2 regions of the Pseudomonas sp. TE21435 genome follow, and region 2 is predicted to be linked to the other one. Evidence: predicted binding sites of a transcription regulator. Region 2 holds the regulator's gene; the other holds the start of a gene.
The links. The regulator sigma-54, encoded in region 2, starts transcription at its own class of promoters, with help from an activator protein. The targets are predictions, from matches to a motif close to ANTGGCATNNANNTTGCTNT.
Positions count from the first base shown of each region.

Region 1: flgB (flagellar basal body rod protein FlgB) is a predicted target of sigma-54. The motif match lies at 11,846-11,865, and genes of this name have one in related genera.

Region 1 covers NZ_JBWBQZ010000001.1:2,499,703-2,514,635, reverse strand. Annotated here, with positions in the region: gene ACZ9C1_RS11320 (dihydrolipoamide acetyltransferase family protein) at 1-555, opposite strand, end outside; gene ACZ9C1_RS11315 (alpha-ketoacid dehydrogenase subunit beta) at 556-1,614, opposite strand; gene ACZ9C1_RS11310 (3-methyl-2-oxobutanoate dehydrogenase (2-methylpropanoyl-transferring) subunit alpha) at 1,616-2,848, opposite strand; gene bkdR (Bkd operon transcriptional regulator BkdR) at 3,047-3,535, shown strand; gene ACZ9C1_RS11300 (glutamine synthetase family protein) at 3,740-4,981, shown strand; gene ACZ9C1_RS11295 (MFS transporter) at 5,112-6,440, shown strand; gene ACZ9C1_RS11290 (flagellar brake protein) at 6,507-7,250, opposite strand; gene ACZ9C1_RS11285 (flagella synthesis protein FlgN) at 7,330-7,797, opposite strand; gene flgM (flagellar biosynthesis anti-sigma factor FlgM) at 7,845-8,159, opposite strand; gene flgA (flagellar basal body P-ring formation chaperone FlgA) at 8,335-9,084, opposite strand; gene ACZ9C1_RS11270 (chemotaxis protein CheV) at 9,149-10,078, shown strand; gene cheR (protein-glutamate O-methyltransferase CheR) at 10,130-10,957, shown strand; gene ACZ9C1_RS11260 (hypothetical protein) at 11,129-11,692, shown strand; gene flgB (flagellar basal body rod protein FlgB) at 11,909-12,316, shown strand; gene flgC (flagellar basal body rod protein FlgC) at 12,319-12,762, shown strand; gene ACZ9C1_RS11245 (flagellar hook assembly protein FlgD) at 12,778-13,482, shown strand; gene flgE (flagellar hook protein FlgE) at 13,513-14,886, shown strand.
Region 2 covers NZ_JBWBQZ010000001.1:5,217,564-5,232,496, forward strand. Annotated here, with positions in the region: gene tldD (metalloprotease TldD) at 1-1,213, shown strand, start outside; gene yjgA (ribosome biogenesis factor YjgA) at 1,270-1,791, opposite strand; gene pmbA (metalloprotease PmbA) at 1,901-3,247, shown strand; gene ACZ9C1_RS23645 (hypothetical protein) at 3,451-3,852, shown strand; gene ACZ9C1_RS23650 (class II fumarate hydratase) at 3,845-5,221, shown strand; gene ACZ9C1_RS23655 (DUF2753 family protein) at 5,247-5,708, shown strand; gene ACZ9C1_RS23660 (superoxide dismutase) at 5,710-6,321, shown strand; gene ACZ9C1_RS23665 (ZIP family metal transporter) at 6,333-7,226, shown strand; gene ACZ9C1_RS23670 (HPr family phosphocarrier protein) at 7,260-7,532, opposite strand; gene rapZ (RNase adapter RapZ) at 7,552-8,406, opposite strand; gene ptsN (PTS IIA-like nitrogen regulatory protein PtsN) at 8,409-8,873, opposite strand; gene hpf (ribosome hibernation-promoting factor, HPF/YfiA family) at 8,886-9,194, opposite strand; gene ACZ9C1_RS23690 (RNA polymerase factor sigma-54) at 9,273-10,769, opposite strand; gene lptB (LPS export ABC transporter ATP-binding protein) at 10,944-11,669, opposite strand; gene lptA (lipopolysaccharide transport periplasmic protein LptA) at 11,670-12,194, opposite strand; gene lptC (LPS export ABC transporter periplasmic protein LptC) at 12,181-12,753, opposite strand; gene ACZ9C1_RS23710 (KdsC family phosphatase) at 12,762-13,286, opposite strand; gene ACZ9C1_RS23715 (KpsF/GutQ family sugar-phosphate isomerase) at 13,287-14,261, opposite strand; gene ACZ9C1_RS23720 (ATP-binding cassette domain-containing protein) at 14,507-14,933, shown strand, end outside.

The DNA.
Region 1 (14,933 bases), 2.7 Mb from region 2:
CCCTGGCGCCTGGCCAGTGCTGCTCTGCGGCTTGCTGATGAAGGCGTCGAGGTCTTCATGCAGGATGCGCCCGGCCGGGCCGCTACCGTGCACGTAGCGCAGCTCGATACCGGCATCCAGGGCGCGCTTGCGCACCGCCGGGGAGGCCAGTGGCTTGTCGTGGGCCTCGCGCGGCACGATGGGCGCGGTTGCGTGGGTCGCGGCAACCTGCGGCTGGGACTCGACGCGTGGCTCGGGGCGGGCCGCGGCCTGTACCGCTGCCGGTGCCGGCTCGGCCGGCTTGGCCTGGGGCGTGTCGACATGGTTGCCGCTGCCTTCGACCTCGATGCGGATCAGCTCGCTGCCGACCGCCATCACCTCACCGGGCTGGCCGCCCAGGGCCAGCACCTTGCCGCTGACCGGCGAAGGGATTTCCACGGTGGCCTTGTCGGTCATGACATCGGCCACCACTTGATCTTCGGCGATCACATCGCCGACCTTGACGAACCATTCCACCAACTCGACTTGCGCGATGCCTTCGCCAATGTCCGGCATCTTGATGACGTGCGTGCCCATTCAGACCTCCATGACCCGTTTCAGTGCCGCGCCTACCCGCGAAGGGCCGGGGAAGTAGGCCCATTCCTGTGCGTGGGGGTAGGGGGTATCCCAGCCGGTGACGCGCTCGATCGGCGCTTCGAGGTGATGGAAGCAGTGCTCCTGGACCAGCGATACCAGCTCCGCGCCGAAGCCGCAGGTGCGGGTGGCTTCGTGCACGACCACGCAGCGGCCGGTTTTCTTCACCGACTCGACGATGGTCTCCAGGTCCAGCGGCCACAGGCTGCGCAGGTCGATGACCTCGGCGTCGACGCCGCTCTCTTCGGCGGCCACTTGCGACACATATACGGTGGTGCCATAGGTCAGCACGGTGACGTCGTTGCCTGGGCGGGTAATCACCGCCTTGTCCAGCGGCACGCTGTAGTAGCCATCCGGCACGGCGCTGTGCGGGTGTTTGGACCACGGCGTCACCGGACGGTCGTGGTGGCCGTCGAACGGGCCGTTGTACAGGCGCTTGGGCTCAAGGAAGATCACCGGATCGTCGCATTCGATCGAGGCGATCAGCAGGCCCTTGGCGTCGTAGGGGTTCGATGGCATGACGGTGCGCAGGCCGCAGACCTGGGTGAACATCGCCTCGGGGCTCTGGCTGTGGGTCTGGCCGCCGTAGATGCCGCCACCGCAAGGCATGCGCAGGGTCAGCGGGGAGATGAACTCACCGGCCGAGCGATAGCGCAGGCGGGCCATCTCCGAGACGATCTGGTCGGAGGCGGGGTAGAAGTAATCGGCGAACTGGATCTCGACCACCGGGCGCAGGCCATAGGCGCCCATGCCCACGGCGGTGCCGACGATACCGCTTTCGGAGATCGGTGCGTCGAACACGCGGGACTTGCCGTACTTGGTCTGCAGGCCCTCAGTGCAGCGGAACACGCCGCCGAAGTAGCCAACGTCCTGGCCATAGACCACCACGTTGTCATCGCGCTCGAGCATGACATCCATGGCCGAGCGCAGGGCCTGGATCATGGTCATTGTGGTGGTGGACATGGCGTTTTCCAGATGGATGCTGTTGTTGTGATCGTTCATCTCAGACCCCCAGTTCCTGGCGCTGACGGCGCAAGTGGTCGGGCATTTCCTTGTACACATCTTCGAACATCGACGCGGCACTGGGGATATGGCCGTTGCTCAGGGTGCCGAACTGCTCGGCGTCCTTCTGCGCCTTGATCACCTCGGCCTCGAGCTCGGCGGTGACCGCCTGGTGCTCTTCCTCGGACCAGTGGCCAAGCTTGATCAGGTGCTGCTTGAGGCGGGCGATCGGGTCGCCCAGCGGGAAGTGGCTCCAGTCGTCGGCCGGGCGGTACTTGGACGGGTCGTCCGAAGTCGAGTGCGGGCCGGCGCGGTAGGTGACCCACTCGATCAGCGTCGGGCCCAGCCCGCGGCGGGCGCGTTCGGCGGCCCAGCGCGAGGCGGCGTAGACGGCGATGAAGTCGTTGCCGTCCACTCGCAGCGAAGCGATGCCGCAACCCACGCCACGGCCGGCGAAAGTGGTCGACTCGCCACCGGCGATGGCCTGGAAGGTAGAGATCGCCCACTGGTTGTTGACCACGTTGAGGATCACTGGGGCGCGGTAGACGTGGGCGAAGGTCAGCGCGGTGTGGAAGTCGGACTCGGCGGTGGCGCCGTCGCCGATCCATGCCGAGGCGATCTTGGTATCGCCCTTGATCGCCGAGGCCATGGCCCAGCCGACCGCCTGGACGAACTGGGTGGCCAGGTTGCCGCTGATGGTGAAGAAGCCGGCCTCGCGCACCGAATACATGATCGGCAGCTGGCGGCCCTTGAGCGGGTCACGGGTGTTGGACAGCAGCTGGCAGATCATGTCGACCAGCGACACGTCGCGGGCCATCAGGATGCTCTGCTGGCGATAGGTGGGGAAGCACATGTCGGTGCGGTTCAGGGCCAGGGCCTGGCCGCTGCCGATGGCTTCCTCGCCCAGGCTCTGCATGTAGAAGGACATCTTCTTCTGACGCTGGGCAACCACCATGCGGCTGTCGAAGATGCGCGTCTTGAGCATGGCGTGCATGCCCTGGCGCAGCACCTGCGGCTCGATGCCCTCGGCCCACGGGCCAACGGCGTCGCCATGCTCGTTGAGCACGCGCACGAGGCTGTAGGAAAGGTCCGCAGTGTCGGCGGCTTCCACATCGATAGGGGGTTTACGGACTTGACCCGCGTCGTTCAGGCGCAGGTAGGAGAAATCGGTCTGGCAGCCTGGCCGGCCTGTAGGCTCGGGCACATGCAGACGCAGGGGGGCGTACTCGTTCATGCTTTTTACGCTCGCTCGAATGTTGTTTTTGTGAGCTTTGAAGCGGCCGCCGCTGACTGCCGGCTCGTGACTGGCAGGTCAGCGTCTTTTTACATCATAGGGGGACGGCAGGAGAATTTTTCTCTCAAGTTCGTTGCCTTTCTCCCGTGGCGCAGATAAACATTCCGTACAAACACAAAAACCAGGTCAATTTCTCTCATGCGTAAACTGGATCGAACGGATATCGGCATCCTCAACAGCCTGCAGGAAAACGCCCGCATCACCAACGCGGAGCTGGCGCGTTCGGTCAACCTGTCGCCCACGCCGTGCTTCAACCGGGTCAAGGCCATGGAGGAGCTGGGGGTGATTCGCCAGCAGGTGACGTTGTTGTCACCCGAGGCGCTGGGGCTGGATGTGAATGTGTTCATCCATGTCAGCCTGGAAAAGCAGGTGGAGCAGTCGCTGCACCGCTTCGAGGAAGAAATTGCCGAGCGCCCTGAGGTGATGGAGTGTTACCTGATGACCGGCGACCCCGACTACCTGCTGCGGGTCCTGCTGCCAAGCATCCAGGCACTGGAGCGCTTTCTCGATTACCTGACACGCTTGCCCGGGGTGGCGAACATTCGCTCCAGCTTTGCCTTGAAGCAGGTGCGCTACAAGACCGCGTTGCCGCTGCCGGCCAATGGCATGACGTTGCGCGAGCAATGATCCGGGCGCGGTGCCTGGGGTGCTTGATATTTTAAACACCCCCGGCCTATGTTGTGTGCGTCGCCATTCCCGGCATGCGAACACAACAAGAAGGACAGCGTCATGACGACCGAAGGCCCGCGCAACCAGGCAGTGCTCCTGGAGGGCATCGATGAAATCGAGTGCGTCACCCCCGACCTCAACGGCGTGCCCCGCGGCAAGGTGATGACCGCCGAGGGCTTCCTCGAGGGGCGCCGCCTGCAGATGGCCCGTGGCGTGCTGCTGCAGTGCATCATGGGCGGTTACCCGGCGGCAAAATACTATGGCAGCGACGATGGCGACCTCGCGCTGGTGGCCGAACCCTCGCAGATCCATCGCCTGCCCTGGAGCGACGAACCTCGGGCGTTGACGATCTGCGATGCGGTGGAACTCGATGGTAGCCCTTCAGGGTTGTCCAGCCGTGGCCAGCTCAAGGCGGTGATCGCCCGATATGCGCAGCGCGGGCTGGCCCCGGTGGTGGCGACGGAGCTGGAATTCTTTGTCTTTGCCGCCAACGCCGATCCGACCCAGCCGTTCCAGCCGCCGCTGGGCAAGGACGGACGCCGGGAAATGGGCCACTCGGCCTTCAGTGTCAGCTCCAACAACGGTCTGCGCCCGTTCTTCAACGAGGTATACCGCTGCATGGCGGCGCTGGGCCTGCCACGCGACACCTTCATGCATGAGATGGGTGTCAGCCAGTTCGAGATCAACCTGCTGCACGGCGATCCTTTGCTGCTGGCCGACCAGACCTTCCTGTTCAAGCACCTGCTCAAGGAGGTCGCGCTCAAGCATGGCCTGATCGTGGTGTGCATGGCCAAGCCACTGGCACACACACCCGGCAGTTCGATGCACATTCACCAGAGCCTGGTGGAGGTCGGCAGTGGGCGCAACGTGTTCAGCGACGAGCAGGGCAGGGCGACCGACACCTTCCACCATTTCATCGGTGGCCTGCAGGCCTGCCTGGCCGACTTCACCGCGCTGTTCGCGCCGAACGTCAATTCCTACCAGCGCCTGTGCCACCCTTATGCGTCACCGAACAACGCCTGCTGGTCCGAGGACAACCGTGCCGCGGGCCTGCGCATTCCGGCCAGCTCGCCTGTGGCACGGCGGGTGGAAAACCGCCTGCCGGGTGCCGATGCCAACCCCTACCTGGCCATTGCCGCGAGCCTTGCCGCTGGCCTGCACGGCATTGAGCGGCAGATCGCGCCGACGCCGGCCATCCAGGGCGAGTTCGAGGTGCCGGAATACCTCAGCCTGCCTTGCACCTTGCATGCCGCGCTTGAGCGGCTCAAGCGCAGCGACCTGGCGCGGGAACTGTTCGGCAAGGAGTTCATCGAAGGCTACATCGCCACCAAGACCCTGGAACTGAGCGATTTCTTCGATGAAATCACCCCCTGGGAGCGCCGCGTGCTGGCCGCGCAGGCCTGAGCGCGACACAACCGCTACTGGATGCGCCCCCATGGCTCTTTTTGCTGCCTGGGGGCCTGTGCCAAGATGGATTTGCTTTTATGCTTGCCTGCAACCCAACGCCACCTGGTCAAGGAGCTTGACGGGACGTATGCGAAATATCTGGAAGCCGTTTCAGTCGCTGTACTTCGCCGCCTTGATGATGCTGATCGGCTCGGGCCTGCTGAGTACCTACCTGGCCTTGCGCCTGGCCGCCGATCATGTCGACAGCCTGTGGATCGGTGCGCTGATGGCGGCCAACTACTTCGGCCTGGCGGTGGGGGGCAAGGTAGGGCACCGCTTGATCGGCCGGGTCGGGCATATCCGTGCCTATGCCACGTGTGCCGGCATTGTCGGCGCCGCGGTGCTCGGGCATGGGCTGACCAACTGGCTGCCGGCCTGGGTCGGGCTGCGTATGATCGTCGGCCTGGGCATGATGTGCCAGTACATGGTTATCGAGAGCTGGCTCAACGAACAGGCCGACGCCAAGCACCGTGGCGCGGTGTTCAGCGGCTACATGATTGCCTCCTACCTGGGGCTGGTGCTCGGCCAGTTGATCCTGGTGGTGCACCCGCAACTGGGGCCGGAACTGCTGATGCTGGTGGCGATGTGTTTTGCCTTGTGCCTGGTGCCGGTGGCGATGACCCGGCGCATTCACCCCGCACCGTTGCGCCCGGCGCCGATGGAGCCGAAGTTCTTCATCAAACGCGTGCCGCAATCGCTGTCAACTGTGCTTGGTTCGGGCCTGATCGTCGGCTCCTTCTATGGCCTGGCGCCGCTGTATGCGTCCAGCCAGGGTCTGAGCACCGAGCAGATCGGCCTGTTCATGGGCTGCTGCATCTTTGCCGGGCTGCTGGTGCAGTGGCCGCTGGGCTGGCTTTCCGATCGCTATGATCGCGCCGTGCTGATCCGCAGCGTGGCCATCGGCCTGGCCCTGGCCGCCGCGCCGCTGGCGATCCTGCCGGGGGTTCCGCTCGAGCTGCTGTTCGCCATGGGCTTTGTCATTTCGCTGTTGCAGTTCTGCCTGTATCCCTTGGCGGTGGCGTTCTCCAATGACCACGTGGAGAGTGAGCGGCGGGTCTCGCTGACCGCGATGCTGCTGGTCACTTATGGTGTGGGCGCCTGTATCGGACCGTTGGCGGCCGGGGTGCTGATGAAGCTGCTGGGCGCGCAGATGCTCTACGCCTTCTTCGTGTTCTTCGCGTTGGTGCTGGTGTGGCGCATTCGGCCCAAGGCAGTCACTGGGCTGCACCAGGTCCAGGATGCGCCGCTGGGGCACGTGGCGATGCCAGCGGCGGGCTCGCCCTTGTCGGCGGCCCTCGACCCGCGGGTGGATGAGCAGACGGTGCAGGATGTGATGCAGGCGCCGGTGGCGGCGGAAGATACCGAGGAGGATGCCGGTGCGCAGGCGCAAGGCGAGGGGGGCAAATCGATGTCCTAGGCGGCCTGCCCGGGCACCAATGAAAACGCCACCCGAGGGGTGGCGTTTTTCATGGGCTGGCGACGATCAATAGTCGTCCTTGTCGAACCGCCGCGCTTCACGCTGCAACTGATAGACGAAGCTCTCGATCTTGCGCTGGGCCTGGCCGTTGAGGTTGTGGAAGCGCACCCCGGCGAAGGTGGTGTTGATGCGCTCTTCGAAGTGCAGGTGGCGCAGTTCGACCAGGGTGTCGGTCAACCCCAGTGGGGTGCCGGCCTTGAAGCGCTCATAGACCTGGCCGAGTTGCAGGCGGTCCTCGACGTTGCCGTCGAAGCGCAGTTTGCAGCCGGTTGCCGAGATATCCAGCAGTTTGCCGCGCAACGCGCCATTGCCCTTGAGGTGGGTGCCGTCGAGGGTCACGTCGACCAGTTGCGACAGCTTCAGCGCGGCGCGGAAGGCATTGCGGCGTTGGTGATAGGTCACTTCCTCGGGCAGCGGGCCACGGTAGCAGCGGTGGCCGTCGATCTCGGTGATGGTCAGCGGTATGTTGCTTTCCCAGGCGATGCGCACGCCGTCGTGGAAGCCTTCGACGCGGAAGGGTTCGCCGCTCTCGATGTACTTCTCGCCGTCGCGAGGGATCATCTCATCCAGTGCCAGGACACCGCTTTCCCGGTCGACATGCACCACATAGCTCTGGAACCGCTGGCTGCGCTCATGGAAGCTGATGATCAGTGGGTCGTGGCTATCCAGCAGCTGGCGCAAGTTGGCCGCGATCTCCAAAGGGGTGGTCAGCACCTTTGGGGGCTGGGGAGCATCGGATTCATTGAACACGGGTTATCAATCTCCAGGCAAAACGGCACACGCAAGTTACGGCATTTTGCCAGTATGTTCCGTGCCTTGAAACAAATAATCAAACCTGGCTGATTGCCCGGGGCTTGTCCATGGGCGATGTGGCGCCACGGCTGTCATAGAGCGACGGGGAGTCGCCGCCCATGAGGATTCTGATCTGATTGGTCGTGGCGTGTTGCTGCGCCTGGATGATCCGCCCATTGGTCTCGTTGACCTGCTGGCAGTTGTCCATCAGTTGGGTCAGCACATCGAGCTGCTGCATGATGATCTCGCCATTGGGCGACAGCTCGGCGACGGCTTTCACGCCTGCACGGTCGGCGCTGAGGCCGAGCCCAGTGAGCAGGTTGTTGCGCCGCAGCCCCTGCTGCTCAAGCAGGACGATCAGGGATTGCTTGCGGGCAAGGATCTGCTCCAGCTTGGCCATGTCCCGACCGTGCAGGGCCACTGCCTCCTTTTGTAGAAGGTCGAGCAGTTCCTGCGTCGGTGCTAAATCGTCTTCGATCAGTTGCAGCAGAGTGATGTCGTGCATGGCTAACTCTTGGCGTGGTGCGTCCTTGAAGTCAGCGCGCCTGGTGGTTAGCGCTGAGCTTCGAAATCAAGCAGTTTGCTAGCGACCCGGTCGGCATCGACCTTGTAGCTGCCGTCTGCGATGGCCTGTTTCAACTCGGCCACACGGGCACTGTTGACGGTGGGCTGATCGCGCAGCTTGTCGCTGATCTTCTGCAATTGCTGGGCCTCTGGGCTCAGATGTACTGTTTCTCCGCTGGCACCGGTGTGCTTGGGCGCTTCGTTGGCCTCGCCGGCTTTAGCGGCGTTGCCGGACGCGGTGTTGCCGCGAACGCCGCCCGTGACGGACGGAGAGTTATTCAAACGACTGAAGTCGATGACCATGATCAAAACCCCTGGGAATTAGGACGCATGCCTTGTTTTCGACCAAACCGAAAAAAACTTTAGGCACGAATGCAACACGGCCTGAAGCTGGCTTGCGTATCCCGATATCTGACAGAGTTTAGGGGCCGAGGTTGCACACCGCCACCCCTCTGTCGAAATCCTGACGCAGGGTAGGTTACATGGCGACCTCGACTTGCCCGGCACCGGTTACCCGGGCCTTGATCACCCGTTTGGAATTGAGGTTGCGCACGCGGATCTGCGCTTGCATCCCGCCCTTGTCGAGGGCTTCGCCCGGCATGCGCACACTCAGGTTGCCACTGCGGGCGATGATCACTACGTGGTCGCCTTTGCGCACCACTTCGGCCTGTTCCAGGTGCTGTTGGGTCAAAACCTGGTCAAGTACCGTGGGGCGCAGCAGTTTCATGCCCACGGCCTGCTCCAGCAGGGTCAGGTAGCCGGGGCCCAGGGTGCCTACATCGCGCTCGCGCAGGGCCACATCGCTTTCATCGATGATGCTTTCGCGTTTCAGTGGCCGGGTCATTACCACGACATCGCGCAGCAGGCGCACCTGGGCGGGCACGAATACGGTCCAGGGCGCGGCACCGTCGCAACGCACCCTCACTGTTACCCGGCCCAGCGGGGTCGAGCCTTCCAGTGAGGCATCCAACTGTTGGCTGCACAGCGGCATGCGCAGGCGCGGGTCAAGCTTGTTGACTTCGATCTCGTAGCGGCCCTGAGTCTGGGTGGTTGCCAGATAATCTTCGACGGTGAATTCAAGAAAGCCTTGAGTGACACCGATAAGCTGTTCAGGCAAGGTAAAAGAGTCCGCCAGCGTACGCGCGCCGGGTGCTACCAGGCACAGCACAGCCAGGGGGCCGGTCAGCAGGCGCGTCAGTCGTCGGAAAAATGTCGTTTTCGTATGCATGACGCTCAAAAAAGCAAAGCCCGTGCCGACTTGCTGCACAGGGTAATCGTTGAAGGAGTCCGGCATGGCTGGAGTGATGGATTCGGTCAACCAGCGTACACAGCTGGTGGGGCAGAATCGCCTGGAGCTGCTGTTGTTTCGCCTCAATGGCGACCAGCTCTACGGCATCAATGTTTTCAAGGTCCGGGAAGTGCTGCAGTGCCCCGACCTGACGCTGCTGCCTAAATCCCATCCGGTGGTGCGCGGCGTGGCCAACATACGCGGGGCGACGATCCCGATCCTCGACCTGTCGATGGCGACCGGTCTGCCAGGGCTGAAGGAAGAAACACGCAAGAGTTTCGTCATCATCACCGAGTACAACACCAAGACCCAGGGCTTCCTGGTGCACTCGGTCGAGCGCATCGTCAACATGAACTGGGAAGAGATCCATCCGCCACCCAAGGGTACCGGGCGCGATCACTACCTGACTGCCGTGACCCGCGTCGACAACCGCATGGTCGAGATCATCGATGTGGAGAAGGTGCTGGCCGAGGTGGCGCCATCTTCCGAGTCGGTGTCGGAAGGTGTGATCGATGCCGAGGTACAGGACAAGGCGGTGATGCTGCGGGTATTGACCGTCGATGATTCGTCGGTGGCGCGCAAGCAGGTGAGTCGATGCCTGCAGACCGTGGGTGTCGAGGTGGTGGCGCTCAACGATGGTCGCCAGGCCCTGGATTACCTGCGCAAGCTGGTGGATGAGGGCAAGCGTCCGGAGGAGGAGTTCCTCATGATGATCTCGGATATTGAAATGCCGGAAATGGACGGCTATACCCTCACGGCGGAGATCCGCAGCGATCCGCGCATGCAAAAACTGCACATCTGCCTGCATACTTCGTTGTCCGGGGTATTCAACCAGGCGATGGTCAAGAAGGTCGGTGCCGATGACTTCCTGGCCAAGTTCAGGCCGGATGACCTCGCCCAGCGCGTGGTCGATCGGATCAAGGCGAGTCATTGAAACGGCCGGGGTTCGCCCCCGGCGCTAGCGATTTAAGAAGAGGCGGCAGCATTGTCTACGGGTAATTTGGATTTCGAACAGTTCCGGGTATTCCTGGAGAAAGCCTGTGGCATCCTGCTGGGCGAGAATAAGCAGTACCTGGTCTCCAGCCGTCTCAACAAGCTGATGGAGCAACAGGGCATCAAGTCGCTGGGCGAGCTGGTGCAGCGCATCCAGACCCAGCCACGCGGTGGCTTGCGCGAGCAGGTGGTCGATGCCATGACCACCAACGAGACGCTGTGGTTTCGCGATACCTACCCGTTCGAGGTGCTCAAGAACAAGGTGATTCCGGAGTTCATCAAGAACAACCCGGGCCAGCGCCTGCGCATCTGGTCGGCGGCCTGTTCATCGGGGCAGGAGCCATACTCGCTGTCGATGGCCATCGACGAGTTCGAGCGGACCAACCTGGGTCAGTTGAAGATGGGCGCGCAGATCGTTGCCACCGACCTGTCCGGTGCCATGCTCAACAACTGCAAGACCGGTGAGTACGACAGCCTGGCCATTGCCCGTGGCCTGTCGCAGGAGCGCCTGCAGCGCTACTTCGACACCAAGGGGCCGGGGCGCTGGGCGATCAAGCCGCCGATCCGCAGTCGCGTCGAGTTCCGTTCCTACAACCTGCTCGACAGCTATGCGCCGCTGGGCAAGTTCGACATCGTGTTCTGCCGCAACGTGCTGATCTACTTCTCGGCCCAGGTCAAGAAGGACATCCTCATGCGTATTCACGCCACGCTCAAGCCCGGGGGGTACCTGTTCCTCGGGGCGTCCGAGGCGCTCAACGGGCTGCCGGACCACTACCAGATGGTCCAGTGCAGCCCGGGGATCATCTACCAGGCCAAATGAGGCTCGACAAAAAGGCCGGTATCGCGAGATACCGGCCTTTTTTTGTGCGTTCTGGCCGAATTCGGCGATACCGCTGACTTTGAGCACAGCGGTGGACGGGGCGGTGCTGGCTGCCAGCCACATGCCCAGTGCCGAGTTGTCGGCTACCCGCAGGTTGCCGTCGAGGGTGGCGTGGAGGCTCTGCAGGCTGAATGTGGTCGGCGGCTCGCTGCGGTCGCCGACGTCGAGCCAGCCGTTGTTCGCCAGGCGGATGCTGTTGCTGCCGCGCCCGCCGTGGGCAATCCCGTAGGCGCTGTCACCTTCGACTTCGATGTTGGCCAGGCCAAGGAGGTCGCCTTGGATCATGCTGCCTTTGCGCATGATCAGCTCGACAGGGCGATTGCTGCCGGTGGCATTGATGGCGACGTTGCCCCAGATCTCGCCGCTGTTGAAGATGTTCAGGTCGCCGTTGGCCTTCTGCCAGGGCGGCACGCCAGTGCCATCATGGGTGGTGTTGCCAATGCGGATGGCAGTGTCGGCCGCTACGATCCTGCCACTGTTGTCGATGTGGCGCCCCAGGCTGTCGAAGATGCTCGCGCCATCCAGCACGATGCCTTGCGCGCCTTGGTAGCCGGCGAAGATCTGTCCCTGGTTGTCGATGCCGGCCAGCACCGCCGGTCGGTTGCTGGCGTCCGTGGTGGCGTGGATGGCGATGGCGCGCGGGACGCGGATGCTACCCGATTGGTGGCCAATTGACGTGTTTGTTTTGACGTCAATTTTTTGGTTTGCCGCTTTTGCCGCCTGCCGATTGCCGCCTGGGTAGCTCAAGGCGGAAGCACATTGCCGCTTTTCTGGCATAAGGCGCGGCCTGAAACAGGCAAAACCCCCGTACTCATGGGGTTCAAGATGGTTGGCACAGGGCTTGCTAAAGCCATAGCAAACGAACTCTGGTCACCTTCAAAGGTCCCCGACATGAGCATCAGCTTCGACAAGGCGCTTGGCATTCACGAAAAGGCACTGGGCTTTCGCGCTCAGCGTGCCGAAGTGCTGGCCAACAACATCGCCAACGCCGACACGCCCAACTACAAGGCGCGTGACATGGACTTCTCGTCCGTGCTCGCTGCCGAGTCCGACAAGCAGCAGAAGGGACGCATCGCCCTGGAGCGTACCGACAGCCGTCATATCGAGGCCGAAGGCCTGGCCATGATGGACGATACGCTGAAGTACCGCACGCCGATGCAGCCGTCGATCGACCAGAACACCGTGGACGCGCACCTGGAACAATCGAACTACGCGGAAAACGCCGTTGGCTTCCAGGCCAGCTTCACCCTGCTCAACAGTAAATTCAAAGGGCTGGTATCGGCCCTGCGTGGAGAGTGACCATGTCTCTTGCCAGTGTCTTCAATATTGCCGGTAGCGGCATGAGCGCGCAGAACACGCGTCTGAACACCGTTGCGTCGAACATCGCCAACGCCGAGACCGTGTCGTCGAGCATCGACCAGACCTACCGTGCGCGCCACCCGGTATTCGCCACCACCTTCCAGCAGGCCCAGGCCGGCGCCGGCCAATCGCTGTTCGAAGATCAGGGCCAGGCCGGGCAGGGGGTCGAGGTCAAGGGCATCATCGAGGATCAGAGTAATCTCGAAGCCCGCTACGAGCCAAGCCACCCGGCGGCGAACAAGGATGGCTATGTCTACTACCCGAACGTCAACGTAGTTGAGGAGATGGCTGACATGATCTCTGCCAGCCGCGCGTTCCAGACCAACGCCGAACTGATGAATACCGCCAAGACCATGATGCAGAAAGTACTGACCCTGGGTCAGTGATAAGGAATCCGGACCATGGCAGTGACCAACACCAACAATGGCGTGAACCTGAACGACGTACTCAACGCGTCCGGGGTCAGCACTGGTACCAAGAAAACCACCACCGAGCCCGTCGACAAGAACGCGCTGGGCAAGGATGCGTTCCTCAAGCTGCTGGTTACCCAGATGCAGCACCAGAACCCGCTGGATCCGCAGGATAACGGCGAATTCATTGCGCAGCTGGCCCAGTTCAGCAGCCTGGAAGGTATCCAGACCCTGAACGGCTCGGTCAACAATATCATTGGCGGCATAGCGTCGAGTCAGGCGCTGCAGGCCACCACGCTGGTGGGGCGCTCGGTGATCCTGGATACCGACAAGGCGATGGTCGACACCACCGCCAGCTTCACCGGTCAAGTTGTCGTGCCGCAGAACATCACCGACGGCAAGGTCGAGATCAAGGACAAGGACGGCAAGGTGGTCAAGACCATCAGCCTGGGCGAGCAGGCCAAAGGCACCGCCGACTTCATCTGGGACGGCACCAACGAGAAGGGTGAGAAGGTCGACCCTGGCCAGTACACCTTCACCGCCACCACGACGGTCGATGGCAAGGCGCAGACCATGTACACGCTTTTGCCGGCCAAGATCACCAGTGTCAGCTTCCAGGGCGGTAGCGAGATGATGCTCACCGTGGCAGGCGGCCAGAAGATCGGCGTCTCGAAAGTACAATCTATTGGAATCTAAGGCCGCTAGATCGGCAGAAGGAGTGAATGCATGTCTTTCAATATCGGCCTTAGCGGTCTTTACGCAGCCAACAAGCAACTGGACGTTACCGGCAACAACATTGCCAACGTCAACACCGTCGGCTTCAAGTCGTCGCGTGCCGAGTTCGCCGACGTTTATGCAGGCTCCAACCGCCTGGGCGTGGGCAAGAACCAGATCGGCAACGGCGTGCGCCTGGCCTCGGTTTCCCAGCAGTTCGGCCAGGGTGATGTCAACAACACCGGTAACGTGCTGGACATGGGTATCCAGGGGCAGGGTTACTTCGTGCTGTCCGACAACGGCTCGATGACCTACACCCGGGCAGGTGCGTTCCAGACCAACAAGGATGGCTATGTGGTCACCTCCGATGGCCTGAACCTGCGCGGTTACAGCACCGATGAGAACGGCAAGATCGTCAAGGGTGTGCTGACCGACCTGCGGATCGACACTTCGGCGCTGGCGCCGAAGGCCACCACGCTGATCGAGCAGGGCATCAACCTGAACTCCTCGGCCCCCGATATTCCGCTGGAAATCGATGATGGTTCCGGCACGATGATCCCGAACAAGCCGTTCAACCCGACCGATCAGAGCACCTACACCAAATCGTTCCCTACCAAGGTCTATGACAGCCAGGGTAACGAGCACGTCATGGAGCAGTTCTACCGCAAGACAGGTCAGAATGAATGGACCATGTACACCCTGGTCCAGGGCCGAAACCCGCTCGATCCGTCCAGCACCCAGCCGTTGACCGCCACCATGTCGTTCAATCCCGATGGTTCGGTGAAGTCCATGGCGGCCCAGAACGATGGGAGCACGCCTCCAGTACCTGGCGTGCCGGCGGGCGATTGGAGCGTGGTCAACAACACCTTCACCCTGAAGAACTGGATTCCTGCCGCCAAGGATGCGGCGGGCAATTGGGCGCCCAATGGTTCCCAGGGTAATGCTGACGGCATGCAGCTTTCGATGAAGAGCACCACGTCCTACAACACTGAAACTGCTCGTATGTCGCAGTCCCAGGACGGCTACGCCACCGGTATCCTGTCGAGCCTGTCGATCGACTCCTCCGGCGTGATGTTTGCCAGCTTCAGTAACCAGCAGTCCCGCGCCATTGGCCAGGTGGCAATCGCCAGCTTCGCCAACGAGCAGGGCCTGCAGCAGACGGGCGGCACCCGCTGGAAGGAAACCTTCTCCTCGGGCATTCCGGGTATCGACGCGCCGAAAACCGGTACGCTGGGCGAGATCGAGTCCAACTCGCTGGAAGCCTCCAACGTCAACCTGACCCAGGAGCTGGTGGAGCTGATCAAGGCCCAGAGCTACTACCAGGCCAACGCCAAGACCATCTCCACCGAAAGCACCATCATGCAGACCATCATCCAGATGACCTGATGGTCGCTGGCTGATCGCTTGTCAACGAACCCCTTTGCAAGAAGGGG
Region 2 (14,933 bases):
GAAGACCGGCTTTGCCTACAGCAATGCGATCAACCTCGAAGCCCTGACTTCGGCGGCGCGTGCCGCCCGTTCGATCTCCCGCGCCGGGCAGAACGGCACTGTGCAAGCCTTCCGCAGTCAGGACGTGACTGCTTTGTACGCGCCTGACAATCCCCTGGATGTACTCACCCGCGCCGAGAAGGTCGAGCTGCTCAAGCGCGTGGATGCCGCTACCCGTGCACTCGACCCGCGTATCCAGCAGGTCAGCGTGAGCATGGCAGGGGTGTGGGAACGCATTCTGGTGGCCGCTGCCGATGGCAGCCTGGCCGCCGACGTGCGTCCGCTGGTGCGCTTCAACGTCAGTGTGATCGTCGAGCACAACGGACGTCGCGAGCGTGGTGGGCAGGGCGGCGGCGGGCGCACCGACTATCGCTATTTCAGTGAAGAGCGGGTGATGGGTTACGCCCGTGAGGCACTGCGCCAGGCGCTGGTCAACCTCGAGGCGATTCCCGCTCCGGCCGGCACGCTGCCAGTGGTGCTCGGCCCAGGCTGGTCCGGGGTGCTGCTGCACGAGGCAGTCGGCCACGGCCTGGAAGGCGACTTCAACCGCAAGGGCAGCTCGGCGTTCAGCGGGCGCATCGGTGAAAAGGTGGCTTCGAGCCTGTGCACCATCGTCGACGACGGCACCCTCGAAGGCCGTCGCGGCTCGCTCAGCGTCGATGACGAAGGCACTCCGACCGAGTGCACCACGCTGATCGAGAACGGCATCCTCAAGGGCTACATGCAGGACAAGCTCAATGCCCGCCTGATGGGCATGGCGGTGACCGGCAACGGCCGGCGCGAATCCTACGCGCACCTGCCGATGCCGCGCATGACCAACACCTACATGCGTGCCGGCGACAGCGATCCCGAGGAAATCATCCGGTCGGTGAAGAAAGGCATCTACTGCGCCAACCTTGGCGGTGGCCAGGTGGACATCACCAGCGGCAAGTTCGTGTTCTCCACTAGCGAGGCCTACCTGATCGAGGACGGCAAGATCACCGCGCCAGTAAAAGGCGCGACCTTGATCGGCAATGGTCCGGAAGCGATGCGCGGTGTGTCGATGGTCGGCAACGACCTGGCGCTGGACAGCGGCGTGGGCACGTGCGGCAAGGATGGTCAATCGGTGCCGGTGGGCGTTGGCCAGCCGACCCTGAAGCTGGATGCGATCACCGTCGGTGGTACCGGCGGGTGATGTTCAATCGCGGGCAAGTCGCATCGGTGCGCCGATGCGACTTGCCCGCGATGGCCTCAGCGCAACCCGCGTTGGGTCTCGTCGAGGTCGCGGATGTACTTGAACACTTTACGCGCAGCGGCAGGCGGCTTGTTCCGCGCCTTTTCATGCTGGGCATGACGGATCAGCGAGCGCAGGTGCTGGCGATCGGTGTCGGGGAACTCGTTGACGAAGCGCTCGAGGTCTTCGTCGTTACCGTCGATCAGGCGATCGCGCCAACGCTCGAGGCCGTGGAAGCGCTCGTTGTACTGGCGGCTGGAGCTGTCGATCTGCTCGAGCACGGCATGGATGGCGTCCAGGTCCTGCACGCGCATCAGCTTGCCGACGAACGACATGTGGCGTTTGCGGGCGCCGTGGGCGGTGTGCTTGCTGGCTTCGTCCAGCGCCTTGCGCAGCTCGTCGGTCAGCGGCAGGCGGGCCAGGGTGTCGGCCTTGAGGGTGGTGAGGCGTTCACCGAGTTCGACCAACGCATGCAGCTCGCGCTTGATCTGGGTTTTGCTTTTTTCGCCATCGAAGGCGTCGTCGTAAGAATCAACCATGGGGGCCGTCCGCAAGAAATCGCCGCCATGATAACCAGTCGGGGGCCGCTTGTCCGGCCCGGTCGTAGAATGACCCAAGCCGTACGCAGAATTTTCAGTGGAGAAAACCATGAGTGCAGTCCAGAGCGTAGGTCCCAAGGACCTGCCGGCGTTGCAGGAGCAGGTCGAGGCGATTGTCGCCGAGGCGCGCCGCCAGGGTGCCAGCGCCTGCGAAGTGGCGGTGTCGCTGGAGCAAGGCCTGTCCACCACGGTGCGCCAGCGCGAAGTCGAGACGGTCGAGTTCAATCGCGACCAGGGGTTCGGCATCACCCTTTACGTGGGCCAGCGCAAGGGGTCGGCCAGCACTTCGGCCAGCGGCCCTGAGGCGATCCGCGAGACGGTCGCCGCCGCGCTGGCAATCGCGAAACATACCTCCGAGGACGCCTGCTCGGGGCTGGCCGATGCCGCGTTGATGGCCCGTGAGATCCCCGACCTGGATCTCTACCATGACTGGGACATCGAGCCGGAGAAAGCCATCGAGATGGCGCTGGCCTGCGAGGCGGCGGCGTTCGATGCCGACAAGCGCATCAGCAACGCCGACGGCACCACGCTCAATACCCATCAGGGTGTGCGGGTGTACGGTAACAGCCATGGTTTTATCGGTGGCTATGCCTCAACCCGTCACAGCCTGAGCTGCGTGATGATCGCCGAAGCCGATGGGCAGATGCAGCGTGACTACTGGTACGACGTCAATCGCCAGGGCCAGCTGCTGGCCGACCCGCGTAGCATCGGCCTGCGTGCCGCGCAGCGCGCGGCAAGCCGACTGGGTGCTCGCCCGGTCCCCACCTGCGAGGTGCCGGTGCTGTTCTCGGCCGAGCTCGCTGGCGGCCTGTTCGGCAGCTTCCTGTCGGCGATTTCCGGCGGCAACCTGTACCGCAAGTCGTCGTTCCTCGAGGGTACCCTTGGTCAGCGCCTGTTCCCCACCTGGCTGACCCTCGACGAGCGGCCACACATCCCGCGTGCTCTGGGCAGTGCAGCGTTCGATGGCGATGGCCTGGCCACCTACGCCAAGCCGTTCGTCGACAAAGGCGAGCTGGTGTCGTACATCCTGGGCACCTATTCGGGGCGCAAGCTGGGTTTGCCAAGCACCGCCAACTCAGGTGGCGTGCACAATCTGTTCGTCACCCACGGCGTCGAGGACCAGGCCGCACTGATCCGGCGCATGGGCCGTGGCCTGCTGGTAACCGAGCTGATGGGCCATGGGCTGAACATGGTGACCGGCGACTATTCGCGGGGTGCGGCGGGCTTCTGGGTGGAAAACGGCGAGATCCAGCACGCCGTACAAGAAGTGACCATTGCCGGCAACATGAAGGACATGTTCCAGCAGATCGTCGCCATTGGCAGCGATATCGAGACGCGTAGCAATATCCACAGCGGCTCGGTGCTGATCGAGCGCATGACGGTGGCGGGCAGCTGATCGGCGCTCTGTAGGGATAGGACGTGGGAGCGGGCTTGCCCCGCGATGCCCTCCAAGAACATCGCGGGGCAAGCCCGCTCCCACGCCGTAACTCCCATTTTCCCCAACCCGGCCATCGCGCCGGGTTTATTTTGCCTATCGTCCAGCTTGAACTGATTCTATTTATCACTTAATAATGAATATCATTATCCAGTAACCCGGCGATGATGTTCATGAAAACCGTCCTCCACGAACTGCCCTACCTGGAAAACTGGCGCTGGCTCAGCCGGCGCATCCGCTGCGCGCTGGAACCCGACGAGCCACGCCTGATCGAGCACTACCTCGCCGAAGGCCGCTATCTGGTGTGCTGCACCGAGACCTCGCCATGGACGGTGGCCTTGACCGCCTTGCGTCTGCTGCTCGATACCGCCAACGATCGCATGTTGCCCTGGCACTGGCGCTGCCTGTGCCTGGACCAGGCCTGGCGGCCGCTGCTCGACCTGCGCAATCTCGACCGCCTCGAACAGAACCAGCGTTGGCAGCCCTACGCGATGCAGCTCGCCAATTGCGTGCTGCTGCCGTCGATTTCTCCCGAAGAACTGATGCAAGGACTTGAAGATGAGTGATACCCGTATCGAGCGCGACAGCATGGGTGAACTGCAGGTGCCGGCCCAGGCCCTGTACGGTGCCCAGACCCAGCGCGCGGTCGACAACTTCCCGGTCAGCGGCAAGCCGATGCCGGCCCAGTTCATCCGCGCCTTGCTGCTGGCCAAGGCCGCTGCGGCCAAGGCCAACGTCGAGCTGGAACAGCTGAGCGCAGGGCAGGGCGCGGCCATCGTCAAGGCGGTGGAACAGTTGCTGGCCGAGGATTTCATCCGGCACTTCCCGGTGGACGTGTTCCAGACCGGCTCTGGCACCAGCTCGAACATGAACGCCAACGAGGTCATCGCGACCCTGGCCAGCCATGTGCTGGGCGAGCCGGTCAATGCCAACGACCACGTCAACTGTGGCCAGAGCAGCAACGACATCATCCCCACCACCATTCATGTCAGCGCCGCCCTGGCCCTGCACGAACAGCTGCTGCCGGCCTTGCGCCATCTCACCCAGGTGATCGAGGCCAAGGCAGTCGAGGTGCACAAGCACGTGAAGACCGGCCGCACCCATTTGATGGACGCGATGCCGGTACGCATGAGCCAGGTGCTTGGTGGCTGGGCCGCCCAGATCAAGGGGGCCCAGGCGCATATCGAAGCCACGCTGCCGAGCCTGCAAGCGCTGGCTCAGGGCGGCACGGCCGTGGGCACCGGGATCAATGCCCACCCGCAGTTCGCCGCAGGCTTTGCCCGCCAGTTGAGCGTCCTGACCCAGGTCGAGTTCACCCCCGGCGAGAACCTGTTTGCCCTGATCGGCTCCCAAGACACCGCGGTGGCGCTGTCGGGCCAGCTCAAGACGGCTGCCGTGGCGCTGATGAAGATCGCCAACGACCTGCGCTGGATGAACTCCGGCCCGCTCGCCGGTCTTGGTGAAATCGAGCTGCAGGGTCTGCAACCAGGCTCTTCGATCATGCCGGGCAAGGTCAACCCGGTGATCCCGGAGGCCACCGCGATGGTCGCCGCCCAGGTGATCGGCAACGACGCGACCATCGCCGTGGCCGGCCAGTCGGGCAACTTCGAGCTCAACGTGATGCTGCCGGTGATTGCCCGCAACCTGCTGGAGAGCATCGAGCTGATGGCCAATGTCAGCCGTTTGCTGGCCGACAAGGCCATCGCCAGCTTCAAGGTCAATGAGGCCAAGCTCAAGGAGGCGCTGTCGCGCAACCCGATCCTGGTCACCGCGCTGAATCCGATCATCGGCTACCTGAAGGCTGCCGAGATTGCCAAGACCGCCTACAAGCAGGGGCGTCCGATCATCGATGTGGCGCTGGAGCACACCGACCTGTCGCGTGACCAGCTCGAAGCGCTGCTGGACCCGGAAAAACTTACCGCTGGCGGCATCTGAACCCGGGCCGCCCAGGAGGCACGTCATGCAGCATTGGAAACGCACCACCCAAGATGCAAACCGCCTGTTCGAGCAGGGCGAGCTGGTCGACGCCCGGGAGCACTACCTGCAAGCACTGGCCTTGGCCCAGGTGCTGTTCGAGCGCTGGCATGACGTCGACGAGGCGGTGGCCGCACTGGTCATCGCCCACCACAACCTGGCCGACCTGCACCTGCGCCTGAACCAGCCGCACGAAAGCGCCGACTACTTGTGCGCGGCGCACCAGCGGCTGCTCCAGGCCAGCCAGGATCCGCGCCTGCCCCAGGCCCTGCGTGACGCGGCCTTGCGCCACAGCGGGCGCACTTATACCGAACTGCTGAGTTTCATCGCCGAGTACGGCCAATACCCGCGTACCGAGCGCCTGCTGAACCGCCAGGCGCCCGCAGCCAGCGAGCTGGTCGCGCACGCGGACATCACGGAACGCAAACCTGCCTACGGAATCCACTGACATGCCACATACCTTGCCTGCGTTGCCCTACGCCTACGATGCGCTGGAACCGCACATTGATACCCAAACCATGGAGATCCACCACAGCAAGCACCATCAGACCTACATCAACAACCTCAACGCTGCTATCGAGGGCACCGAATGGGCCGAATGGCCGGTGGAGCGACTGGTGGGCGCGGTCAAGCAACTGCCCGAGAAACTGCAAGGGGCGGTGGTCAACCAGGGCGGTGGCCATGCCAACCACACGTTGTTCTGGACCGTCATGTCGCCCAAGGGCGGTGGCCAACCCGAGGGTCAGGTAGCCCAGGCCATTGACGAGCAACTTGGTGGTTTCGAGGCGTTCAAGGAGGCCTTCACCAAGGCCGCGCTGAGCCGGTTCGGCAGTGGCTGGGCCTGGCTCAGCGTGACCCCGCAGAAAACCCTGGTGGTGGAGAGCAGCGGTAACCAGGACAGCCCGCTGATGCACGGCAACACGCCGATCCTCGGCCTGGATGTGTGGGAGCACGCCTATTACCTGAAGTACCAGAACCGCCGTCCTGAATACATTGGCGCCTTCTACAACGTGGTCGACTGGACCGAAGTGGAACGCCGCTACCTTGAAGCCCTGAAGTGAGTCTGACCGGTATGCGCTCCGAGGTGATGTCTGTCAGCAGTGTGCGCCTGTTCCGCCTGGCGCTTGGGACCGTGCTGTTGCTGGTCGGCACCGCATTGCTGGTGTCGCGTGGCATCGCCTGGTTGGACCTGGAACCGCGCATGTTGCGAGCCCTGGAGGGCGGCGCACTGTGCGCATTGGGGACGGCCTTGGGCGCAGTGCCGGTGCTGGTAATCCGCAACATGCCAGTGGCCGTGGCCGACAACTTGCTCGGTTTTGGTGCCGGGGTGATGTTGGCGGCCACCGCGTTCTCGCTGATCATTCCCGGGTTGGATGCGGCCCAGGCCATCGGCTTCAGCCCCTGGGGCGCCGGTGGTGTGATCAGCAGCGGCCTGTTGTTCGGCGCGTTGTGCCTGTTTCTGGTCGACCTCAAGGTCTCCGGCGCTTCACCGGAGGCCCTGGTCGGCAGTGAGCGGCAACCGGTTATCGCCGCGCGGATCTGGCTGTTCGTCATCGCCATCATTGCCCACAACATCCCCGAAGGCATGGCGATCGGGGTTTCCGCCGGTGGCGGGATGCCTGATGCCGATAGCCTGGCCATGGGCATCGCGTTGCAGGATGTGCCTGAGGGCCTGGTGATTGCGCTGGTGCTGGCAGGGGCGGGCATGCCGCGCTTCAAGGCGTTTCTGATCGGTGCGGCATCGGGGCTGGTCGAGCCGCTGGCAGCGGTGATCTGTGCCTGGCTGGTGAACATTGCCGAACTGTTGCTGCCGTTGGGCCTGGCCTGCGCGGCGGGGGCGATGCTGCTGGTGGTGACCCAGGAGATCATTCCGGAGTCACGCAGCAACGGGCATCACCGCCTGGCGAGCCTGGGGTTGTGTGTCGGGTTCTGTCTGATGATGGTGATGGACACGGCGATGTCCTGACGCCCCAATTATCTGTTTGGCGTGCCGCCTGGCTCATTCGCCTTCGTCGAATAAGTTCTCGATCAGCGCGACCAACGCCTCCATGGCGTCGCTGTCCTGCTCGCCCTCGGTGAGCAGGTGCACCTGAGTGCCCTTGCCGGCGGCGAGCATCATTACCGCCATGATGCTCTTGCCGTCCACCAGCTTGTCCGGCGCGCGCCCGACTCGTACCTGGCAGGGGAAACGCCCGGCGACGCCGACGAACTTGGCGGCCGCCCGCGCATGCAGGCCCAGCTTGTTGATGATGGTGATTTCGCGGGCGGGCATCGTGGGGCGGATCCTGTGGCTAGAGGTCGCGGTGGCGGACCTGGACGTTTTTCAGGGATTGCTGGAGCAGTTGGCCAAGCCGTTCGGTAATGTATACCGAGCGGTGGTGGCCGCCGGTACAGCCGATGGCGATGGTGACATAGGCGCGGTTGCTGGCTGCGAAGCGCGGCAGCCATTTGAGCAGGTAGCTGGAAATGTCCTGGAACATCTCCTCGACGTCCGGCTGCGCGGCCAGGTAGTCGATCACCGGCTGTTCGAGGCCGGAATGTTCGCGAAGTTCCGGCTTCCAGTACGGGTTGGGCAGGCAGCGCACGTCGAACACCAGGTCGGCATCCACCGGCATGCCACGCTTGAAACCGAATGACTCGACGAGAAACGCAGTGCCGGGCTCGGGCTGGTTGAGCAGGCGCAGCTTGATCGAGTCACGCAACTGGTACAGGTTCAGGTTGGTGGTATCGATCTTCAGGTCGGCAAGGTCGGCGATCGGCCCAAGCAGCTCGCTCTCCACCCGGATTGCCTCAGCCAGCGAACGGCTGTCGTTGGTCAGTGGATGGCGGCGGCGGGTTTCCGAAAAACGCTTGAGCAGTGTGTCTTCGTCGGCATCCAGATACAGCACGTCGCACTGAATATGCCGGGAGCGTGCCTCTTCCAGCAACTGAGGGAAGCGTGACAGATGGCTGGGCAGGTTGCGTGCATCGATCGAGACCGCAACCTTGGGTTGCAACAGCTCTGTGTTGATCAAGGCGTTTTCAGCCAGCTGCGGCAACAGCCCGGCGGGCAGGTTGTCGATGCAGTAATAGCCGTTGTCTTCCAGCACGTCGAGGGCGGTGCTCTTACCGGAGCCGGAGCGACCGCTGACGATGATCAGGCGCATGTTCAGTGCTCGTTTTGTACGTCCAGGACGACCTGGTAGAGGGTCTCGCTGCTATCGGCGGCACGCAGGTTATCGCGGACCTCCTTGCGATCAAGCATGCTGGCGATCTGGCGCAGCAGTTCTAGGTGCGCGTCGGTGGCGGCTTCCGGGACCAGCAGGACAAACAGCAGGTCGACCGGGGCGCCATCGATGGCATCGTAATCAATGGGGGCGTCCAGATGCAGCAGGGCGCTGACAGGCGCGCTGCAACCTGCCAGGCGGCAATGGGGTATGGCGATACCATTGCCAAAACCGGTGGAGCCCAGTTTTTCGCGAGCCCACAGGCTGTCGAAGACGTCTTGCATCTCCAGCTCGGGTACTTGCTCGGCGATCAGGTTGGCGACCTTTTCCAGGGCGCGCTTCTTACTGCCGCCCGGCACGTTCACGAGGGAACGGCCGGGGGTCAGGATGGTTTCAAGTCGGATCATGGATGAGGGGGATCAGCGGGCGGCTGCGCCTTGCAGCAGGCTTTGCTGTTTTTCCTTGTGTTTTTTCAGTTGGCGGTCGAGCTTGTCGGCCAGGGCGTCGATCGCTGCATACATGTCTTGGTGTTCGGCGTTTGCAACCACCTCACCGCCGGGAATCTGGAGCGTGGCTTCGATCTTCTGCTGAAGCTTCTCGACTTTCATGATCACCGTCACGTTGGTGATCTTGTCGAAATGACCCTCCACCCGGGCGAGCTTCTCGAGCACGTAATCGCGCAGTGGTTGGGTGACTTCTACATGCTGTCCACTGATGTTGACTTGCATACAGCTTCTCCTTTGTTGCCCGTGCATAAAGAGGCAGGTGTTGCACCTGCCACTGAAACGCTGTGGCACATCCGGGGGCTACATCAGCCGCTTGCGCTCGCTCGAAGGGGCAATCCCCAACGACTCGCGATACTTGGCGACGGTGCGACGGGCTACCTGGATGCCTTGTGCCTCCAGTAAACCAGCGATCTTGCTGTCACTCAATGGCTTTTTCTGATTTTCCGCAGCCACCAGTTTCTTGATGATCGCGCGGATTGCCGTGGACGAGCATTCGCCGCCCTCGGCGGTGCTCACGTGGCTCGAGAAAAAGTATTTCAGTTCGTAGATGCCGCGCGGGGTGTGCATGTATTTCTGCGTGGTCACCCGGGAAATCGTCGATTCGTGCATGCCCACCGCCTCGGCGATGTCATGCAGGACCAGCGGCTTCATGGCCTCGTCGCCATGGTCGAGGAAGCCACGCTGGTGCTCGACAATCTGCGTCGCCACTTTCATCAGCGTCTCGTTGCGGCTCTGCAGGCTCTTGATGAACCACCGCGCTTCCTGCAGCTGATTGCGCATGAAGGTGTTGTCGGCGCTGGTGTCGGCGCGCCGGACGAAGCCGGCGTACTGCGGATTGACGCGCAGCTTCGGCACTGCCTCCTGGTTGAGCTCGACCAGCCAGCGCTCGCTGTCCTTGCGCACGATGACGTCGGGCACGACGTATTCGGGTTCACTGGACTCGATCTGCGAGCCCGGGCGCGGGTTGAGGCTCTGTACCAGTTCGATGATCTGGCGCAGTTCGTCTTCCTTGAGCTTCATCCGGCGCATCAGCTGGCTGTAGTCGCGGCTGCCGAGCAGGTCGATGAAGTCGGTGACCAGGCGCTGTGCCTCGCTCATCCAGGGTGTCGAGGCCGGCAGCTGGCGCAGTTGCAGCAGCAGGCATTCGCCGAGGGTGCGGGCGCCAATGCCGGCCGGCTCGAACTGCTGGATGCGGTGCAGCACCGCCTCGACCTCGTCCAGCTCGATGTCCAGCTCCGGGTCGAAACCGGCGCAGATTTCTTCGAGGGTGTCTTCCAGGTAGCCCTGGGCGTTGATGCTGTCGATCAGGGTGACGGCGATCAGCCGGTCGGTGTCGGACATCGGCGCCAGGTTGAGCTGCCACAGCAGGTGGCTTTGCAGGCTCTCGCCCACCGACGTACGGGTGGTGAAGTCCCATTCGTCGTCATCGTTGCTCGGCAGGCTGCTGGCGCTGGTCTGGTAGATGTCTTCCCAGGCAGTGTCGACCGGCAATTCGTTGGGGATCCGCTCGGCCCATTCGCCGTCCTCCAGGTTTTCCGTGATACTGCTGGAGGTTTCCTGGAAACTGTTGTCCTGGGCTTCGGCGGTCGGCTTGTTCTCGGCGTTGTCCGCCATGGGGTCGCTGTTGTCGAAGTCCTCGCCGTCTTCCTGACGTTCGAGCATCGGGTTGGACTCCAGCGCTTCCTGGATTTCCTGCTGGAGGTCCAGGGTGGAGAGCTGAAGCAGGCGGATGGCCTGTTGCAACTGAGGTGTCATCGTCAGTTGCTGGCCCATTTTTAGGACGAGCGATGGTTTCATGGCTGGGGCTTAATACCTTGTTGCCGGCGCGCATGCGCCATCCACTACACGTAGGGCGCTTGGGCGCCGACTTTAAGCAAGTTATATGCCTGAAATTGCAGCGTTTGCCTAGAGCACTGTAACAACTTAAGCCCCGATCAGGCGCATTCGCCAGTGCTCCGGGCAGGCCTGTGGTCAGAGTCGGAACTCGTGCCCCAGGTAAACTTCCTTGACCAACTGGTTGGCCAGGATGGTCTCGGCATCGCCTTCGGCGATCAGTTGGCCATCGTTGACGATGTAGGCCGTCTCGCAGATGTCCAGGGTCTCGCGAACGTTGTGGTCGGTGATCAGTACGCCGATGCCTTTGTTCTTGAGGTGGTGGATGATCTGCTTGATGTCGCCGACGGAAATCGGGTCGACACCGGCGAACGGTTCGTCCAGCAGGATGAACTTGGGTGCGGTGGCCAGGGCGCGGGCGATCTCGACCCGGCGACGTTCGCCACCGGACAGGCTCATGCCCAGATTGTCGCGGATATGGCTGATGTGGAACTCCTGCAGCAGGCTTTCCAGTTCCTTGCGGCGGCCTTCGCGATCGAGGTCCTTGCGGGTCTCGAGGATGGCCATGATGTTGTCGGCCACCGACAGTTTACGGAAGATCGACGCTTCCTGCGGCAGGTAGCCGATACCGGCCTGGGCGCGCCCGTGCATCGGCTGGTGGCTGACATCGAGGCTGTCGATCAGCACACGGCCCTGGTCGGCCTGGACCAGGCCGACGATCATGTAGAAACAGGTGGTCTTGCCGGCGCCGTTGGGGCCGAGCAGGCCGACGATCTGGCCGCTGTCGATGGACAGGCTGACGTCGCGCACGACTTGCCTGCCCTTGTAGCTCTTGGCCAGGTGCTGGGCTTTGAGGGTTGCCATTTACTCGGCCTTTTTCTTCGGTTGAATGACCATGTCGATACGCTGACGCGGTGCAGTCACGTTGCCACCGCGCCCGGCGGTAGCCACCTGGGTCTTGGTGTTGTAGACGATCTTCTCGCCTTCGGTGGTGTTGCCTTCGTTCTCGACCTTGGCGCGGTCGGTGAGGATCACCACGTCTTTCTGCGCCTGGTACTGGATGGTCACGGCCCAGCCTTTCATCTTGTCGGGCTTGGCGGCACTCTGCTGCTGCTCGAAGTAGGCCAGGTTGCCCACCGAGGTGACCACATCGATATCGCCGTTGGCGGCGCGGGTCATGGTCACGGTGTTGCCTTTGATCATCATCGAGCCCTGGGTGATGATCACGTCGCCCGTGTAGGTGGCGACGCCCTGCTTGTCGTCCAGGTGGGCGTTGTCCGCCTGGATGCGGATCGGCTGGTCACGGTCGTTCGGCAGGGCGAAGGCGCTCGCGCTTCCCAGTGCTACGCCCAGGCTGAGCAGAAGGGGGATGGTTTTAACGAGCCTCATACTGTCCTCTTACGTTAGAGAGCAGGTCCATCCTGCCTTCTTTCAAATACGCTTTCATTCCTTTGCCCGTAGTCGTGCCACCGGCGCCGTCGATTCTAACGGCTTGCTCGGTCTGCGCATATTGCTTCTGCGGGAACACGGTCATGCGTGTGCTGGTGATGATGGTTTCGCGTTGCTTCTCGTCGGTGCGCGCCACGCGCACCTCGTCGATCAACTCCACCTCGGTGCCGTCCGGGTTGACCTCGGCGCGTTTGCTCTGCACATGCCAGGGGTATTCGGTACCACGGTACATGTGCAGGTCGGGCGTGGTCACCAGGGTAACCTCGCTGGCCTTGAGGTGCTCGACCTTGGCGGCGGTCATTTCGTACTGCAGCTTGCCGTCGGGCAGGAACTGCAGGCTGTGGGCGTTGATCGCGTAGTAGTCGATGGCGCTCTGGTCGACCTGGGCCTGGGGCTGTTCGAGGAAGCTTTCCGGGCTGATGTTCCAGTAGCCTACCGCAACCAGCACGGCAGCGATCCCGCCTAGCAGCGCGACATTTCTGATCTTCTTGCTGAGCATGGGCAGCCTTACAGGTAATGGGCGTTGGCAGCGTCCAGGGTGCCCTGGGCCTGCATGATCAGTTCACAGAACTCGCGGGCGGCGCCTTCGCCGCCGCGGGCCTGGGTAACGCCGTGGGCGTGCTGGCGAACGAAGGCCGCGGCATTCTGCACCGCCATGCCCAGGCCGACGCGGCGGATCACCGGCAGGTCGGGCAGGTCGTCGCCGAGGTAGGCGACCTGTTCATAGCTTAGATTGAGTTCGGCGAGCAGGCCGTCCAGCACCACCAGTTTGTCCTCGCGCCCCTGGAACAGGTGCGGGATGCCGAGATTTTTCGCCCGGCGCTCGACCACGGGGGTCTTGCGACCGCTGATGATCGCGGTGGTCACGCCCGAGGCCATGAGCATCTTGATGCCGTGGCCGTCGAGGGTGTTGAACGTCTTGAACTCGCTGCCGTCTTCGAGGAAGTACAGGCGGCCATCGGTGAGCACGCCGTCGACGTCGAACACCGCCAGCTTGATGGCCTTGGCGCGTTGCATCAGGTCCTGAGTCATTTACATCACTCCGGCGCGCAGCAGGTCGTGCATGTTCAGGGCGCCGGTCGGGCGGTCGTCCTGATCGACAACCACCAGCGCGCTGATCTTGTGGTCTTCCATGATCTTCAGTGCCTCGGCGGCGAGCATCTCGGCGCGGGCGGTCTTGCCGTGCACGGTCATGACTTCGTCGATGAGCGTCTTGTGCACGTCGATGTTGCGGTCCAGGCTGCGGCGCAGGTCACCGTCGGTGAAGACGCCGGCCAGCTTGCCGTCGTTACCCAGCACCACGGTCATGCCCAAACCTTTGCGAGACATTTCAAGCAGCGCGTCCTTGAGCAGGGTGCCGCTCTTTACCACGGGCAGCTCTTCGCCGGCATGCATGACGTTCTCGACCTTCAGCAGCAGGCGACGGCCCAGCGCGCCGCCTGGGTGGGAGAAGGCAAAGTCTTCGGCGGTGAAGCCGCGAGCCTCCAGCAGGGCGATGGCCAGGGCGTCGCCCAGCGCCAGCGCCGCAGTGGTGGAGGAGGTCGGCGCAAGGTTGAGCGGGCAGGCTTCCTGGGCGACGCTGGCGTCAAGGTTGACCTCGGCGGCCTGGGCCAGGGGCGAGTCCGGTTTGCCGGTGAGGCTGATCATCTGGATGCCCAGGCGCTTGATCAAGGGCAGCAGGGTGATGATCTCGGCGGTGCTGCCGGAGTTGGACAGGGCAAGAATGACATCGTCACGGGTGATCATGCCCATATCGCCATGGCTGGCCTCGGCCGGGTGCACGAAGAACGCCGGGGTGCCGGTGCTGGCCAGGGTAGCGGCGATCTTGTTGCCGATGTGCCCCGACTTGCCCATGCCTACCACCACGACCCGCCCCTTGCTGGCCAGGATCAGTTCGCAGGCCTTGATGAAGTCCCCGTCGATGCGGGCCAGCAGGGCCTCCACGGCCTCGAGTTCGAGGCGCAGGGTGCGCTGGGCGGATTGGATCAGCTCGCTGGATTGGGTCATGTCGGAACGCAATGCCTGATGAAAAGGCGGCGATTATAGCCGCAATGTGTGAAAGGCTCATCCTTCGAATGTCATATGGATGCCGCGCCTGCCTGTCTGTGCCCTGAACGAGTGGGGTGACGGCCTTGGGGCGGGCCTATCAGCGGTGCTATAGTTCGCCGCTATTCGGCCCGCCGGGGACCTGTGTGCCTTCAAGATGAAGGCAGGCGTCCACTATGACGAGGCTGCACTAGCAAGGAGTCTAGATGAGTGTGGATAGCGCCTACGCGGTCGAGTTGAAGGGCGTCACCTTCAAGCGCGGTTCGCGCAGCATTTTCAGCAACGTGGACATACGCATTCCCCGCGGCAAGGTCACCGGCATCATGGGGCCTTCGGGGTGCGGCAAGACCACCTTGCTGCGCCTGATGGGCGCGCAGTTGCGCCCGGCCGGCGGCGAAGTCTGGGTCAATGGGCAGAACCTGCCCGCGCTGTCGCGGGGCGACCTGTTCGATGCGCGCAAGCAGATGGGGGTGCTGTTCCAGAGCGGTGCGCTGTTCACCGACCTGGATGTGTTCGAGAATGTGGCCTTCCCGCTGCGGGTGCATACGCAGCTGTCGGACGAGATGATCCGCGACATCGTGCTGATGAAGCTGCAGGCCGTGGGTCTGCGCGGCGCCATCGACCTGATGCCCG